2 regions of the Metabacillus sp. Hm71 genome follow, and region 2 is predicted to be linked to the other one. Evidence: predicted binding sites of a transcription regulator. Region 2 holds the regulator's gene; the other holds the start of a gene.
What was found. The regulator NrdR, encoded in region 2, represses ribonucleotide reductase genes. The targets are predictions, from matches to a motif close to AACACNATATATNGTGTT.

Region 1 (8,022 bases), 320 kb from region 2:
ATTCACAAAGGTTATGACTAGTTTTTAGAACCTTTGTCGACATGAAGGAAAACGCTGCAGCCCTTGAAGAATAAATAGGTTAGCAAAAAATAAAAAGAGGGTTGGTGGATAGATTGGCAACAAAATATGTAACGATTTCAAAGGCGGCTTCATTAGTCGGAGAAAAGGCTTACTTATTGAAAAACTGGGAGGAAGAATTTCCAGAGTTTTTATCATTTAAACGAGATGACAAAAACACAAGGCTTCTTACGGTTGAGAACATTGAAATGCTTAGGAAAATCAAATCGTTTAAGGAAAGCAATTTAGATACACAAACGATTAAGCAATTATTGCAAAATCAAAATGGTTCATCATTGCAACAAGAAGCTCAATTTGATGAGCAGGATGTTTCGGAGCTAAAGCAGTCGCTTGCAAAACTTACTGCTTTTATCGAATCGAATGAAGTGCAGGGAATTCTAAAGCTAGATGAACGCTTAAAGCAGCTGGAGCAAAATGTTGTGCAGTCGGTAAACAACCAGATAGCAAGAACAGCTAAGCTGCAAACTGAGGTTGCCCGTATTGAGTTTTCCGATGTTCAGGAAATGATCAGCTCATTGTCCGAGGTGTCTGAATCCGAGCGTGAGCTTTATAAGGAAGAAATTCGCCGTGAACGGGAACTTGTTCAAAAGCAAACGGATGAACGTGAGGAGCGTTTCTTAGCATTTCTAAAGCAGCATCAGGACAGGCAAGAAAGAATTAAACATGAGCAAAGATCTGGCTTGGCCGTTATTAAACAAATAATGGGCTTTGCAAAATAATGAAAAAAAGCAGACGCAGTCACAGTCTTATCGTAATTGATAAAGAGCTATGTACTGAGTCTGCTTTATTTTATCCATTTTTTTTCTTTATTTTCCCTGTCCAGCCTTTAAATCCGCCTTTTAAACAATTTAAATCACTATATCCTTTGCGTTTCAGCATTTGTGCTGCACGGCCGCTGCGTACAGTGTTTTGGCAGTAAAGATAAACTGGCTGGTCCTGACGAATTTCTTTATAGCGTTGACGCAATTGAGATAACGGGATATTTCTAGCACCTAAAATATGACCGCCTTCGAATTCGTTTGGTTCACGAACATCAATTAATTGTGCTTTACGATAGCCCGTACGGAATTCTTCTTCTGTTAGGTGTTTCATGATTTTGCGTTGATAGAAAAAAGTAAAAGCAGAGTAACCGATTAGTGCTGCTGCTAAAATAATGAGTAACCATGTTGTTGTCAAAATGCTCGACCCCTTTTATGTATGTTTTTCTAATTGTAAGCTCTTAAGAACTCTAAAGTAAACCTCTCTTATTATATAAAAGCTCGTCTTAATTGTCATTAGCTAACATGCAATATTATTTCCTTCTTTCGAAAGTTTTGCTAGACTTAAATAGTAAAATTTTTAAAAAAGAAGGGTTACGTTATGACGAAGGAAGTTTGGCGATATATTGATTCGGGCAATTGTTCACCAGCGTTTAATATGGCTTTAGATGAAGCTTTATTAGATTGGCATAGTACAGGGAAAATACCGCCTACCATTCGATTTTATGGCTGGAATCCAGCTACTCTTTCGATCGGTTATTTTCAAAAGGTAGAAAAAGAGATAAATTTAGAGGCTGTTAAAAAATACGGATTAGGATTTGTTAGAAGGCCGACAGGCGGGCGCGGAGTTCTGCATGATAAGGAACTTACCTATAGCGTCATTGTTTCCGAGGGGCATCCAGATATGCCTAAAACGGTAACAGAAGCGTATCGCGTAATTTCAGAAGGGATTTTAGAAGGATTTAAAAACCTGGGCCTTGATGCGTATTTTGCGATTCCGCGTACGGAAGAGGAAAGGCAAGGGCTGAAGTCACCTCGTTCTGCTGTGTGCTTTGATGCCCCTTCGTGGTATGAGCTTGTGGTTGAAGGGCGGAAAGTCGCTGGGAGCGCGCAAACACGGCAAAAGGGTGTTATTCTTCAGCATGGCTCGATCCTGCTTGATTTAGATGAGGATCTGTTATTTGACCTATTTAAATATCCGAATGATCGAGTTAGAGAACGGATGCAACGTGCCTTTAAAAACAAAGCTGTTGCTACAAATACTCTTCGCGATAAGCCAGTAATAATAGAGGAAGCGAAGAAAGCTTTTAAAGAAGGCTTTGAAAAAGGCTTGAATATTGAATTAGAGCCATATACTCTTTCACATGAAGAGCTTGAAATTGTCGAAACTTTAGCAAAAAAGAAATATGAGAGCGATGAGTGGAATTTTAAAAGGTAAACGAGAAAATAAGTGCAGACGTGATCGCTTAGGTTGCGTCTTTTTTCTTTGAAAAAATAGCTAGTAAAACAAATGCAATTTATATAAAAATCTATTATAATAAAAGCTTGTTGTCAATTTGATAAAGGTGTACTCGGTTGAATACAAAAAGTAATTTTTTCGACACAAATTATGATAAATCCTTATAAATCAATCTTTTTTGACAACTTTCATCTTGCAAGTGACAAAATTCTTCAAAATCCATCCTTTTTAGAACAATATCTTATTCAATCGTACTTTTTCTTTGCTTTTTAATAAGTTTTTGATTTGACAAATTGGATGGATGTTGACCAAAAAACTATATATAGTATTGTTTGCAAAATTATAGACACTATATATTGAATAATGTGGTCGGATATGGTAAGTTTAATCAGAACATTAATAGAGAGATAGATAGAGGAGTTGTTACAATGACTGTTGGTACTGAGCAAATGATGGCCATTAATGTGGAGAAGCTTAACAAAGATATCGCAGCATTTCCGCAGGTTCATCCAATTACTGAGGATATGAAGTTAACTCATAAGGGTGTATCAAGACTCGTTATGCTTGACCGTTATACGTTTAAGGATACGGAGAAAATCACCCTTTCTGAAGGAGACTTTGTCGTTCTCACGATTAAAGAGGATCCTAAATTCCCGGCAAGAGGACTTGGATTCATTAAAGAAATTGATTGGCAAGCAAAAACGGCAAGCGTACTTGTTGAAGAGGAGTATCGTCATTCTTTAGACAAACCTGAGGAAGTGGAAACAGGTATCGTAAAACGCTCGTTAGACGTCATTGAGAAACCGCTTGAAATCTTTTACGAACAAATTGCAAAACGAAATGCAACGGGATTAGCATCGGTGGAAGCAACGGAAGAAAAACGTAAAGAATGGTTCGAAAAGTTTTATCAAGAGCTTGTTAATTTAAATTTTATTCCTGCAGGTCGTGTTCTTTATGGAGCAGGCGCAGGAACGGACGTAACATACTTTAACTGCTATGTCATGCCATTTGTTAAAGACTCACGTGAAGGCATTTCCGAGCATCGCAAGCAGGTAATGGAAATCATGAGCCGCGGCGGCGGTGTTGGAACAAACGGTTCAACCTTACGTCCGCGCAATACACTTGCACGCGGAGTAAATGGTAAATCATCTGGTTCTGTATCATGGTTAGATGATATTGCGAAGTTGACGCATCTTGTTGAGCAGGGCGGATCTCGCAGAGGAGCTCAAATGATTATGCTGGCAGATTGGCATCCTGATATCATTGAATTCATCATCTCAAAAATGCAGAATCCACGTATACTAAGATACTTAATCGAAAATACAAATGATGAAGCGATCAAAAAATACGCTCAAGATAAATTAAAATTCACGCCGCTAACACAACAGGAAATCGACATGTACCAAGGGATCGTTAACTACAAAAATATCCCTGGAACAGGCGGTTTCAGTGAAAAAATCATCAAAGATGCAGAGATAAAACTTCGCACTGGCGGTAATTACAGTGTTCATAATTCTGAATTCCTAACAGGTGCAAATATTTCTGTAACGTTAACAAAAGACTTTATGGATGCAGTTGAAAAGGACGCTGATTATGAACTGCGTTTCCCGGATGTAGAAAGCTACAATGAAGAAAACATGAAGGCGTACAATGAAAACTGGCATAAAGTCGGTGATGTACGCGAATGGGAAAAGCTCGGCTACAAGGTTCGCACATATCGTAAAATCAAAGCAAAAGAGCTTTGGAACCTAATTAATATTTGTGCAACCTATTCAGCAGAGCCAGGCATTTTCTTCATCGATAACGCAAACGACATGACAAATGCAAAAGCATATGGTCAACAAGTTGTTGCGACAAATCCATGTGGAGAGCAACCCCTTGCACCTTACAGTGTGTGTAATTTAGCTGCTGTCAATTTAGCAGAAATGGCCAATAAAGAAACAAAAACAGTCGACTTTGATAAATTAAGAAAAACCGTTGAAGTCGGTGTGAGAATGCAGGATAACGTCATCGATGCAACTCCATACTTCTTGCCGGAAAACAAACATCAAGCACTTGGTGAACGACGTGTTGGTCTTGGTGTAATGGGCTTGCACGACCTGCTTATTTATTGTGAGACAGAATATGGTTCAGAAGAAGGCAATGTCTTAATAGACAAGGTATTTGAAACGATTGCAACAACAGCATATCGTGCGTCCATCGAATTAGCGAAAGAAAAAGGCAGCTTTCCTTTCTTGGTTGGCGAAAATGAAGCAGAAACCAATCGTCTTCGGGAAGCATTTACGCAAACAGGCTTCATGAGTAAAATGCCTGCTGATATATTAGAAGGTGTGAAAGAGTTCGGTATTCGTAACTCACATCTATTAACTGTCGCACCTACGGGATCAACAGGGACAATGGTTGGTGTATCAACTGGACTTGAGCCTTACTTCTCATTCTCTTATTTCCGCAGCGGAAGATTAGGGAAATTCATTGAAGTAAAAGCTGATATTGTTCAAGAGTATTTAGATAGCCATCCGGAAGCAGATCCTAATAATCTGCCAGCATGGTTTGTTTCCGCAATGGAATTGGCTCCTGAGGCTCATGCAGATGTGCAATGTGTCATCCAGCGCTGGATTGATAGTTCAATCAGTAAAACGGTAAATGCTCCTAAAGGCTATACTGTGGAACAGGTAGAGAAAGTTTACGAGCGTTTATATAAAGGCGGTGCCAAAGGTGGTACAGTTTATGTAGACGGAAGCCGTGACACACAAGTATTAACATTAAAAGCAGAAGAAAACACGTTTGATGATACAGAGGACGTAGCAACAAAAGAAAAAGGAAAAGTCGTTCTTGTTGATACTATTAATGATCTGCGCTCAACAGATGTTACAATAGGAAATGAAGTCGGAAATACATGTCCTGTATGTCGTGAAGGTACAGTAGAAGATCTTGGCGGCTGTAATACATGTACGAGTTGCGGTGCGCAGCTTAAATGCGGATTGTAAAAAAGCATAACTGAAGTAGGGTCTGGCAAATGTCAGATCCTTTTTCGTGGTTAGGACCCAAATGGAAAAAATAGTGATAATAGCCCGAAGATTCCATATTTCTTGTAAAGAGGATTATTCTCATGTAAAATTGATATGATTTCGTTTAAAAAAGATCGGCAATTTGGAGGGAAACGCATGCCAACACCTAGCATGGAAGATTATATTGAGCAAATATATATACTGATAGAAGATAAAGGATATGCCCGTGTTTCTGACATAGCAGAAGCATTAGCTGTACATCCCTCCTCAGTCACAAAGATGGTTCAAAAGCTTGATAAAGATGAATACTTAATATATGAAAAATACCGTGGACTTGTCTTAACAAATAAAGGGAAAAAAATTGGCAAACGACTTGTATATCGCCATGAGCTGTTAGAACAGTTTCTAAAAATAATTGGTGTTGATGATGATAAGATTTACAATGATGTAGAAGGAATTGAACATCATTTAAGCTGGAATGCCATCGATCGCATCGGTGATCTTGTTCAATACTTCGAAGAAAATGAACAACGGATTGATACGTTAAGAAGTATTCAAAAAAATAATGAAGAACAATAGTTCAAAAAAAGCCCTATGAAGCAGGATTGAAACTCCTGCTTCATAGGGCTTTTTATTGCAAGTCGGAGTGTCCAAAATCTAATTGTCCATCATAAGTAGCTGAAAAGTCATCAAATGAAATATTGAACATCTATTTCAGGTGAAAATGACTGCATCTAACTAAAATTTTGTTACTATATTCTAAATTATTTCAATAAAATTTTATGAATAAGAACTCTAATTTTGACTCCTGCTTGAAAAAAGCAATAGTTTTTAGTTGTGTTAAGATGCAACGCTTTAAAAATAAGGTGCTTTAAAGGGATAAAAGAAAATAAAAACTGTCGAAAAGTTCTTGGACGTTTCCGACAAATTTTAGCAAGAGGCAAATAGGTTTTGTGTCATAATTGTCCATACTTGCATTTGTTATATTTTAATAGTTTTAAATTTTATAAAAATAAAGATGGCAGGTGATGATATGACTGAAAGACCGATTCTGCAAATTAAGGATTTAAAGGTATCTTTTCATACAGGCCAAAGTGCCATTACGGCAGTCGACGGAATTAGCTTTGAGTTATTGGAAGGAGAGATTTTGGGAATCGTTGGAGAATCAGGAAGCGGCAAGAGTGTAACATCTTTAGCAACAATGGGATTGATTCCAAGGCCTCCCGGAAAGATTGACCATGGTTCTATTGAGTTTGAAAACAGAGATCTAACAAAGCTAAAAGAACAAGAGTTGCGGAAAATCAGAGGGAATCAAATTGCGATGATTTTTCAGGAGCCAATGACATCTTTAAACCCGTTATTTACGATTGGTAACCAGATAAGTGAAGCACTTCGAATACATACAAGGCTTACAAAAAAAGAACGAAAAGCAAAAACGATAGAATTGCTGCATCTAGTCGGGATACCAAGGGCTAGTGAGGTAATAACCGAATATCCCCATCAGCTCTCAGGCGGCATGAGACAACGGGTTATGATTGCGATGGCAATGGCGTGCAACCCGCGTGTACTGATTGCGGACGAGCCGACTACAGCGCTTGATGTCACCATACAAGCTCAAATCCTCTCGCTTATGAAGAATTTAAATAGAAACATCAATACATCAATTATTCTTATTACACATGATTTAGGAGTCGTAGCTGAGATTTGTGATCGAGTGGTTGTGATGTACGCTGGAGAGATCGTTGAACAAGGGGATGTTAGGACGATTTTAAAAGCACCGCAGCATCCTTATACAATCGGTCTATTAAAGTCAGTTCCAGACCTGCGAGGGAACAGAGGCCGTTTATATAGTATACCTGGAACGATCCTTCGACCTGGTAGTACGCAGAAAGGATGTAAGTTTGCTGAAAGATGTGAAACGTCAAAGAGGCTTTGCTTTGAAGAGGCTCCGCCATTATATCAGCAGAATCTTCCTAACCATAAGGTTCGCTGCTTCTTGCATAAAGGGAAACAGGAGGCTGATAAAGATGTCAGAGTTACTTCTTAAAGTTGAAGGCCTGAAAAAGTACTATCCGATAACTGGCGGACCTTTTGGAAAGAAAAAAGGGGAAGTAAGAGCGGTGGATGACATCTCTTTCTCCTTGAAAAAGGGTGAGACATTAGGGATTGTTGGAGAAAGCGGCTGCGGAAAGTCCACCACAGCCCGATTGGTCATGAGATTAGTAGAGGCTAGTGATGGACAGATCCTCTTTGAAGATAAAGAGATAACCAAACTATCAAAAGCAGAATTACGCAAAACCCGTCGGAATATCCAAATGGTTTTCCAAGATCCATATGCTTCATTAAATCCAAGGCACTCGATTGAAAAAATCCTGGAGGAGCCCCTTATTGTTCACGGGATTGGTTCGAAAGCCGAAAGGAAAAAGCGAGTACAAGAAATGCTTGAAATCGTTGGATTAAGCAGTTATCACGCAAAAAGGTATCCGCATCAATTTAGCGGTGGTCAACGTCAACGAATTGGGATTGCGAGAGCCTTAATGACAAAGCCTAAATTAATTATTGCTGATGAACCAGTATCTGCTCTAGATGTCTCCATTCAAGCACAAATTCTTAATCTGCTTCAGGATATTCAGAAACAATTTCAGCTGACCTATCTATTTATTGCCCATGACCTTGGAGTTGTCAGACATATAAGTGACCGGGTTGGGGTGATGTATTT
Region 2 (8,022 bases):
AATTTTGAAATCAAAACCCTGGGAATTGTGATCAATATACTTAGAAAACCGATGTCTGCTGATATTGATAAGTCGGGTACAATAACAGGTGTGGAAGCTTTTCTGCTCGGTGCGGCATTATCACTTGATGCCTTTGGGGCTGGGATTGGTGCGGCTTTATTAGGCTATTCTCCTGCGATTATGAGTATTTTAGTAGCATGTATGAGTTCATTGTTTGTATCAATTGGAATAAAATCAGGCCATATTTTTTCGAAGTTCACTTGGATGGATAAATTTTCTTGCCTGCCGGGGATCATTCTAATTATGATAGGAATATGGAAATTATAAAGATGATGGGGGCAAGTCAATGTGACAATAGTAATTGGATTAACCGGTGGTATTGCAAGCGGGAAAAGCACAGTATCAAATATTTTTAAAAAAGCAGGAATTCGAGTAATAGATGCTGATAAAATTTCCAGAGAGGTAGTTGAAGTTGGCCAGCCCGCTTATAAACAAATCATTGAAACATTTGGCGAAGAAATTTTGCATGAAGACTTAACACTTCATCGTGAAAAGCTTGGCGCGCTGATTTTTTCAGATGAAACGAAACGCAAGCAATTAAATGAAATTGTTCATCCTGCTGTTCGTCAAGAAATGCTAAAGCAGACCCAGGAAGAAAAAGAACGTCAGGCAAAAGCGGTAATATTGGATATCCCGTTATTGTTTGAAAGCAGTTTGACCTATATGGTGGATAAAACAGTCTTAGTTTATGTCAATGAGGATACACAATTAAAACGGCTAATGGAGAGAAATGGTTTTAGCGAAGAAGAGGCGATGATGCGAATAAATTCCCAAATGCCTCTGAAGGATAAGGTTAAATTATCTGATGAAATAATTGATAATAATGGTTCGATCGAAGAAACCACCATACAAATAAATAAATTATTGATGAAATGGGGAATATGCGAAGACTAGGTCAAGTCTTCTTTTTTTTTTGAATAAAAATAGCCTAATTTTAAAAAAGACAATAATAAATATCGCTTTTTCTTTTATATGTGTTATACTATATTTATAAAAATGATAATTAGTATGACATATATGAGAGGGGAAATATGATGAGAGCCACAATTGCAATAAATGGTTTTGGTCGTATAGGAAGAATGGTATTCCGTAAAGCGATGAAAGAAAAAATGAATATTATAGCAATAAATGCAAGTTACCCAGCTGATACATTGGCACATTTAATTAAGTATGATACAAACCACGGTAGATTTGATGGCGATGTCATCGCAATGGATGACTACTTGCTTGTAAACGGTAACAAAATTCTGCTTATAAACGAGCGCGATCCGAAACATTTACCATGGAAAGCTTTAGGAATCGATATTGTAATCGAAGCAACAGGAAAATTTAATGCGAGAGAAAAAGCAATGCTGCATATTGAAGCCGGAGCGAAAAAGGTCATCTTAACTGCACCAGGAAAAAATGAAGATGTCACAATTGTGATGGGAGTAAATGAGCATCAATACGATCCAGAACATCACATGATTATTTCAAATGCCTCCTGTACAACCAATTGCCTTGCACCTGTCATAAAGGTGCTGGATGATTCATTTCAGATTGAAAATGGCTTAATGACAACTGTTCATGCCTATACAAATGACCAAAAGAACATTGATAATCCGCATAAGGATTTACGTAGAGCAAGAGCTTGCGCACAATCGATTATTCCGACAACGACTGGTGCAGCAAAGGCTCTTTCTCTGGTGCTTCCGCATCTAAAAGGTAAACTCCACGGAATGGCATTACGAGTTCCTACACCAAATGTCTCTTTAGTGGATTTAGTTGTTGATGTAAAAGGAAAGGTTACTGCTGAAGAAATAAATTCCGCATTTAAAGAAGCTGCGAGGGGACCGTTAAAAGGAATTCTTGATTATACCATTGAACCACTAGTCTCGATTGATTTTAATACAAATCCACATTCAGCCATTATTGATGGCTTATCGACGATGGTGATTGATTCCCATAAAATTAAGGTGTTAGCATGGTATGACAATGAATGGGGTTATTCATGCAGAGTGATTGATCTAGTGAAATTTGTTTCTGCGAAAATGGCAAATTTATTGGAGGTTTAATCTTTTTCATTTGAGCGCATAATCCTGACAGCATAAGGTATGATAACAAATGTGTCACCACCGTCATTCTTCACCCTTTAACTATTAACAAAGTTTTTTGTAAAAGTGTGTTGCAAAACATAACTAAACAAAGTATACTATTTTTCGTGAACTTCTTATAAAAGCCAAGGTATTAGGGCTACTTAAAGGGTTAGGACCTCTTTGGACTAACTTTCCCCCGTGGTAGTTTAACATATGCCATTATGCGAAGAATTCATGTGAAAAAATAGTTAGAGGGGGATCCATGAATATGGAAACAATGGGTAGACACGTAATCCAGGAATTATGGGGTTGCGATTTTGATAAGCTGAATGATATGGATTACATTGAAAAAACATTTGTAAATGCTGCGTTAAAATCTGGTGCAGAAATAAGAGAGGTTGCTTTTCACAAGTTTGCTCCGCAGGGAGTAAGCGGTGTTGTCATCATCTCTGAATCACATTTAACAATCCACAGTTTTCCTGAGCATGGATATGCGAGCATTGATGTATACACTTGCGGTGATTTAGACCCAAACATTGCTGCAGATTATATTGCAGAATCTCTAGGTGCTCAGACTCGAGAAAATATTGAAATTCCTAGAGGTATGGGACCTGTGCAAGTAAAACAAACTCAAGCAAAAGCTCTTTAATTTTAAAAGAAAATTCCCGAGGTGCTGATTATTTAATCTGCACCTCTTTTTATTCTCGAAAAATTTCAGTATGATAGAGTAAGAATAACTTTTGTACATTCCGAAAAAATATACAATAAAGGGGAAAAGAGCATGAGTTTTATGAATAAGCTAAAAGATTTCTTTAGCACACACCAAGAAACACGTGAAAATCATTATAATCCAGAATTAAAAAGCCATTATTATAAAACTACATATAAAAATGCGATGCAATCAGTAAAATCAATAATTGAGCAAACACCTGGGATGACGGTCACCTCGGTGTCAGAGGACCGTGGTGAAATGAGTGTTACGATTGACAGTCCCAGAAAAGCTTTTTTAATTGTAACGGTCGTTTCAGTCCGCCCGTTTGAAACAGCTGTTGATTTTACGGCAACAACGAATACATTTTTACCAACAGACTTTGGCTATAGCAAAAAGATTATTCTTCAGCTTTATAAAAAGCTTGATGCAAAAGAAAATTTTGTTGGAACAGGAAAAAGTAGCTAATTCATTAATTTTAGATGTTTGATTGGAGCTGGTTAAATGAAATGTCCTTCGTGTCAGCATAATGGTACAAGGGTTTTAGACTCAAGACCTGTAGATGAAGGCAGATCAATTAGACGCCGCCGAGAATGTGAAGAATGTCAATATCGTTTTACGACGTTTGAAAAGGTAGAGGAATTTCCTTTAATTGTTGTCAAAAAAGAAGGAACAAGGGAAGAATTTAGCCGAGATAAAATTTTGAGAGGGTTAATTAAGGCTTGTGAAAAAAGACCTGTACCTTTACAGCAGTTAGAGGATATTGTCCACGATATTGAAAAAGAGCTTAGAAACCAAGGTGTGTCGGAAGTAAACAGCGAGCTTGTCGGAGAAATGGTCATGGACAGGCTGGCAAGAATTGATGAGGTGGCCTATGTCCGTTTTGCTTCCGTTTACCGACAATTTAAAGATATTAATGTGTTTATTGAGGAATTGACAGATTTAATAAAAAAAGTAAGATAGAAGAGCTACTGAAGAATTTTTCTTCAAGCTCTTTTTTCAGTGTAGGAAAATAATTAGTCATGGAAGGTTGAAAAAGATGGATCAGCATTGGAAGGAATTGCTTGCAATTGATCGATATACGGTGAAAAGCAGCTCAGTCCTTCAGGACTTAGATAGAAAGATTTTAACTTTATTATATCAACCATTACTTGGTTCTAAGTGCTTTAGCCTTTATATGACATTGTGGGGTGAGCTGGAACAAAATCGATTATGGGGTGAAGAAATGACACACCATAGTCTAATGATGATCATGCAATCTAACTTGCGTGAGATTTACCGAGAACGTTTAAAGCTAGAAGGGCTTGGCTTATTGAAAACCTATGTGAGTGAAACATCTGAATTTAAACGCTATGTTTATGAGCTTCAGGCACCATTGCGACCAAATGATTTTTTTCAAGATGGCGTATTAAATATATATCTTTACAATCGGGTCGGGAAAAATAAATTTTCACAACTTAAACGCTTTTTTTCCGATCAGCAAATAGATCAAGGGATGAAGGATATTACCAGATCCTTTAATGAAATTTTTGATTCCAGTCAATCCGTTGATATGATTGCCCGAGTGAATGAGGAAACGCTGGCAGACCTGTCATTAGCCGAGAACCGGGAGTATATGCAAACAGCGAAGCATGCTGAAATGGATATATCTGATGATGTGTTTGATTTCGAATTGTTTTTCTCAGGACTTTCAGAGGCAATTATTCCCAAGAAGGCAATTACACCGGCTGTAAAGGATGTTATTAAAAAGCTCTCTTATTTGTATGGGATTAATGCAATTGATATGAAAAATGTGGTGATGAATAGCATTGATCAAGATGACATCATAGATATCGAACTGCTTAGAAAATCTGCCAGGGATTGGTATCAATTCCAATATGGTGATACTTTGCCAGGGCTGCTTGATAAAACACAGCCGCCTCATTTGCGAACAACGATTGAAAAGAAGCCTCGGACACAAGAAGAGGAAATGATTTATCAATTAGAAACGATCTCCCCACGACAGTTTTTAACCGATGTCTCTGGTGGTAGGCCGCCAGCTGTTGGAGATATGCAAATCATTGAAGAAGTTATGCTTCAACAAAGGCTTGAGCCAGGAGTTGTGAATGTTCTTATTTATTATGTTATGTTAAAAACAGATATGAAGCTTACAAAGGCGTATGTTCAGAAAATTGCAAGCCATTGGACGAGGAAACAAATTTCAACAGTCAGAGCTGCAATGGACCTTGCTAAACATGAACACAGACAGTATCAGCAGTGGGCAGAAGAAAAAGCGACAAAGAAATCAACATCTTCTAAAAAGGCTCCGATTCGTAAAGAGATGCTCCCTTCATGGTTAAAGGAAGATGACAACGCTGAGCAAGTAAACGATGAAGCCAAGGAGAAAAAAGAGCAATCACAGATTGACCGCGAACAATTTGAATTGGAAAAACGGAAATTATTTGATCGGATAAAAAAATATAAGGATAATAATAACAATGCGTAGTTAAGTTAACATGAAAGCGAGGTGGATAAAATGGATCATTTAAGCAAATCCATTAGAAATCTTACAAACAGACCGGATTTTAAAGATCGCTATAATAATATTAAAAAACAGGTATTAAATAACGCAGAGGTACAAGCCTTTCTATCCAAGCATTCATCTGAAATTGAGGAGGGGATGATTGACAGAAGTCTTGTTAAGCTGCTGGAATTTATAAATCAAAGCAAAAATTGCCAAGACTGTCCATCTTTATCAGAATGTAAAAATATATTAGAAGGCTATCATCCGCGATTGGTCATTCAAGGGAAAATCATTGATCTGCAATATGATAAGTGTCCAACGAAAGAAACATATGATGAACGAAAAAAACATGAATCCTTAATTAAAAGCATGTATATTCCTAGGGATATTTTAGGGGCTTCCTTTGAGCAAATCGAAGTAGAAATTGACGAGCCGAGCCGCTTTAAGGCGATTAGTCTTGCACAGGATTTTGTTGAACAATATAATAGCGGGATGAGCCCAAAGGGATTGTATTTATATGGTTCCTTCGGTGTTGGAAAAACCTATATTTTAGGGGCGCTTGCAAATGAGTTAGCTTCACATAAAGTCTCGTCCATGCTTGTCTATGTACCGGAATTTATGCGAGAACTAAAAGGATCCTTTCAGAATTCAACATCATTAGATGAAAAGTTAGATGCTGTAAAAAAGATCCCGGTTCTTATGCTTGATGACATTGGTGCAGAGTCAATGTCAAGCTGGGTGAGAGATGACATTCTTGGGACAATTCTACAATACAGGATGCTTGAAAATTTACCTACCTTCTTTTCGTCTAATTTTAATTTAAAACAGCTTCAGCACCACCTCGCTGTTTCTCAACGTGGTGAAGAAGAACCTGTTAAAGCAGCAAGGATTATGGAACGCATTAAGCATATGGCCATACCAATTGAATTATCAGGAAGGAATCGAAGGGATTAAAAAGCATTTGCCTTTGCATAGGCAAGTGCTTTTTTAATCTCTATTTTGAAGGGTTATTTTTATGCATCTTCAAATTCCTTGGTTTCTTTACTTCTAATTATTCCTATTCCCCCATATACATAGAATCAGGTGTTGGCAAATAGGGGGGACAAACATGCTTGAGATTTTATTTGGGTCTCCGAAAGAGGCGAATATTATATTTTCAATTTTTCGTACTTTATGCAAAGATTTTGAAACTGATCTGCAAATGATCAATCAACAATGCATAAAAATCACCCCAAAAACGTGGGAAAATTCACTTGAGAATCTAGTTATACCTGGACTAGTTCAATTCATTATTGACCATAAAGAACATCAAATGATGTTAACGATTCTAAAGGAACATTATTTTTTTCTCGAAGAAGAGGAGCAGCAGCAAATTATACATATTGCTCAGTCGATTATAGAAGGGGAACGTAAGGATATTCCAGGAGTTCAGTCTTTTTTTTCTCGTGATGTCATTTTGCGAGATTCCCTTCAAGAATTTTTGCGTCCTGATTTATATTTCTCCTTTTCCTCATTTCAAAAATTCCGCTTGCATGAATATACAGCTAGATTACGTGAATATGTTGAGGCAGCCATTGAGGAATATAAGCTTGAACAGGAGTACCAAAACTTTATCCAAAGCTTACGTGATTTTCTTGTTCATTGTGATAGCAAGCTGGAGTTTCTTTCAATTGTTCAAGATAAAGAATTTTTAGTTTATAATGCTGAAAATCTAAAGGTGACAGAAGATGAATTGCAAGCTTATATTGATCAAGCCTTTGTCTCTCAACATCCGATGTATATTGATTCAAAACTATTAGCTCCTATCGTTTCCATCGCACCAAAATGGATCTACTTATATACAAATGATCCTTTTGATGGAATGGTACAAACGATTCAAAATGTATTTCAAGAGAGAGTTACCATACATAGTTTAAGTGACTTTAAGCAGAAGTCTACAAATGAGAAAAATGTGTAAAACCTAACTTGATTTTAAGATAAAAACACATTATAATACGAGATAATTGCAATATGTAACAGTAATGATAAGGACATGAGTTTGTTTTTACGGTTCCCAGAGAGGGAAGGATATGCTGAAACCTTCCTAACACGAAGAACAAATTTACCACCTTTAAACTTCAGTTGTGAACGGAAAAACCTAGTAATGACTGACGGTCTTCCCGTTATCGATGTTTAAGCCATACACATATACACGCGTGATTCTATCTTTTGCGTGGATAGATGATGACTCATCGTCATAAAGGTATGGGAACAAGGGTGGAACCACGATCCATTGACAATGTTTTTTAACTCGTCCCTTTTTTGGGGGCGAGTTTTATTTTTTTGGAGCAACCAAAAATTATTGGCTGCGAACTTAGTGTTCGTGTCCAGCTGCAGTGCCTAGCCCCGAAGCACAGGACGTGCAAGGGCAGTCAATGCGGCAGGACGCCGCGTTTTGACTGCCTCGAGGTCATAAGCCACTATTGAATTGAAGATAAAGAACACCTTCTATTCAATAGTGTCTTATTTGCCCGAGGCTGTTCAAGGCACTTCCGCATTTCAAATAATAAGGAGTGAACAAGGATGTCAGACGTTATAAAAATTGCGTTTCCAGACGGAGCTGTGAAGGAGTTTGCAAAAGGTACGACAACTGAAGATATTGCGGCATCCATTAGCCCTGGATTAAAGAAGAAATC

Region 1: a site for NrdR is predicted at 2,608-2,625, ahead of ACSVDH_RS19395 (vitamin B12-dependent ribonucleotide reductase). Genes of this name have one in related genera too.

What each region holds. Positions count from the first base shown of each region.
Region 1 covers NZ_CM200278.1:3,913,783-3,921,804, reverse strand. Annotated here, with positions in the region: gene ACSVDH_RS19410 (helix-turn-helix domain-containing protein) at 114-797, shown strand; gene ACSVDH_RS19405 (rhodanese-like domain-containing protein) at 868-1,254, opposite strand; gene lipM (octanoyltransferase LipM) at 1,438-2,274, shown strand; gene ACSVDH_RS19395 (vitamin B12-dependent ribonucleotide reductase) at 2,724-5,282, shown strand; gene mntR (transcriptional regulator MntR) at 5,460-5,882, shown strand; gene ACSVDH_RS19385 (ABC transporter ATP-binding protein) at 6,337-7,350, shown strand; gene ACSVDH_RS19380 (ABC transporter ATP-binding protein) at 7,331-8,022, shown strand, end outside.
Region 2 covers NZ_CM200278.1:4,233,277-4,241,298, reverse strand. Annotated here, with positions in the region: gene ytaF (sporulation membrane protein YtaF) at 1-327, shown strand, start outside; gene coaE (dephospho-CoA kinase) at 349-954, shown strand; gene ACSVDH_RS21025 (glyceraldehyde-3-phosphate dehydrogenase) at 1,095-2,114, shown strand; gene speD (adenosylmethionine decarboxylase) at 2,404-2,784, shown strand; gene ACSVDH_RS21015 (cytosolic protein) at 2,917-3,312, shown strand; gene nrdR (transcriptional regulator NrdR) at 3,349-3,807, shown strand; gene ACSVDH_RS21005 (replication initiation and membrane attachment family protein) at 3,884-5,329, shown strand; gene dnaI (primosomal protein DnaI) at 5,360-6,301, shown strand; gene ytxC (putative sporulation protein YtxC) at 6,456-7,304, shown strand; gene thrS (threonine--tRNA ligase) at 7,910-8,022, shown strand, end outside.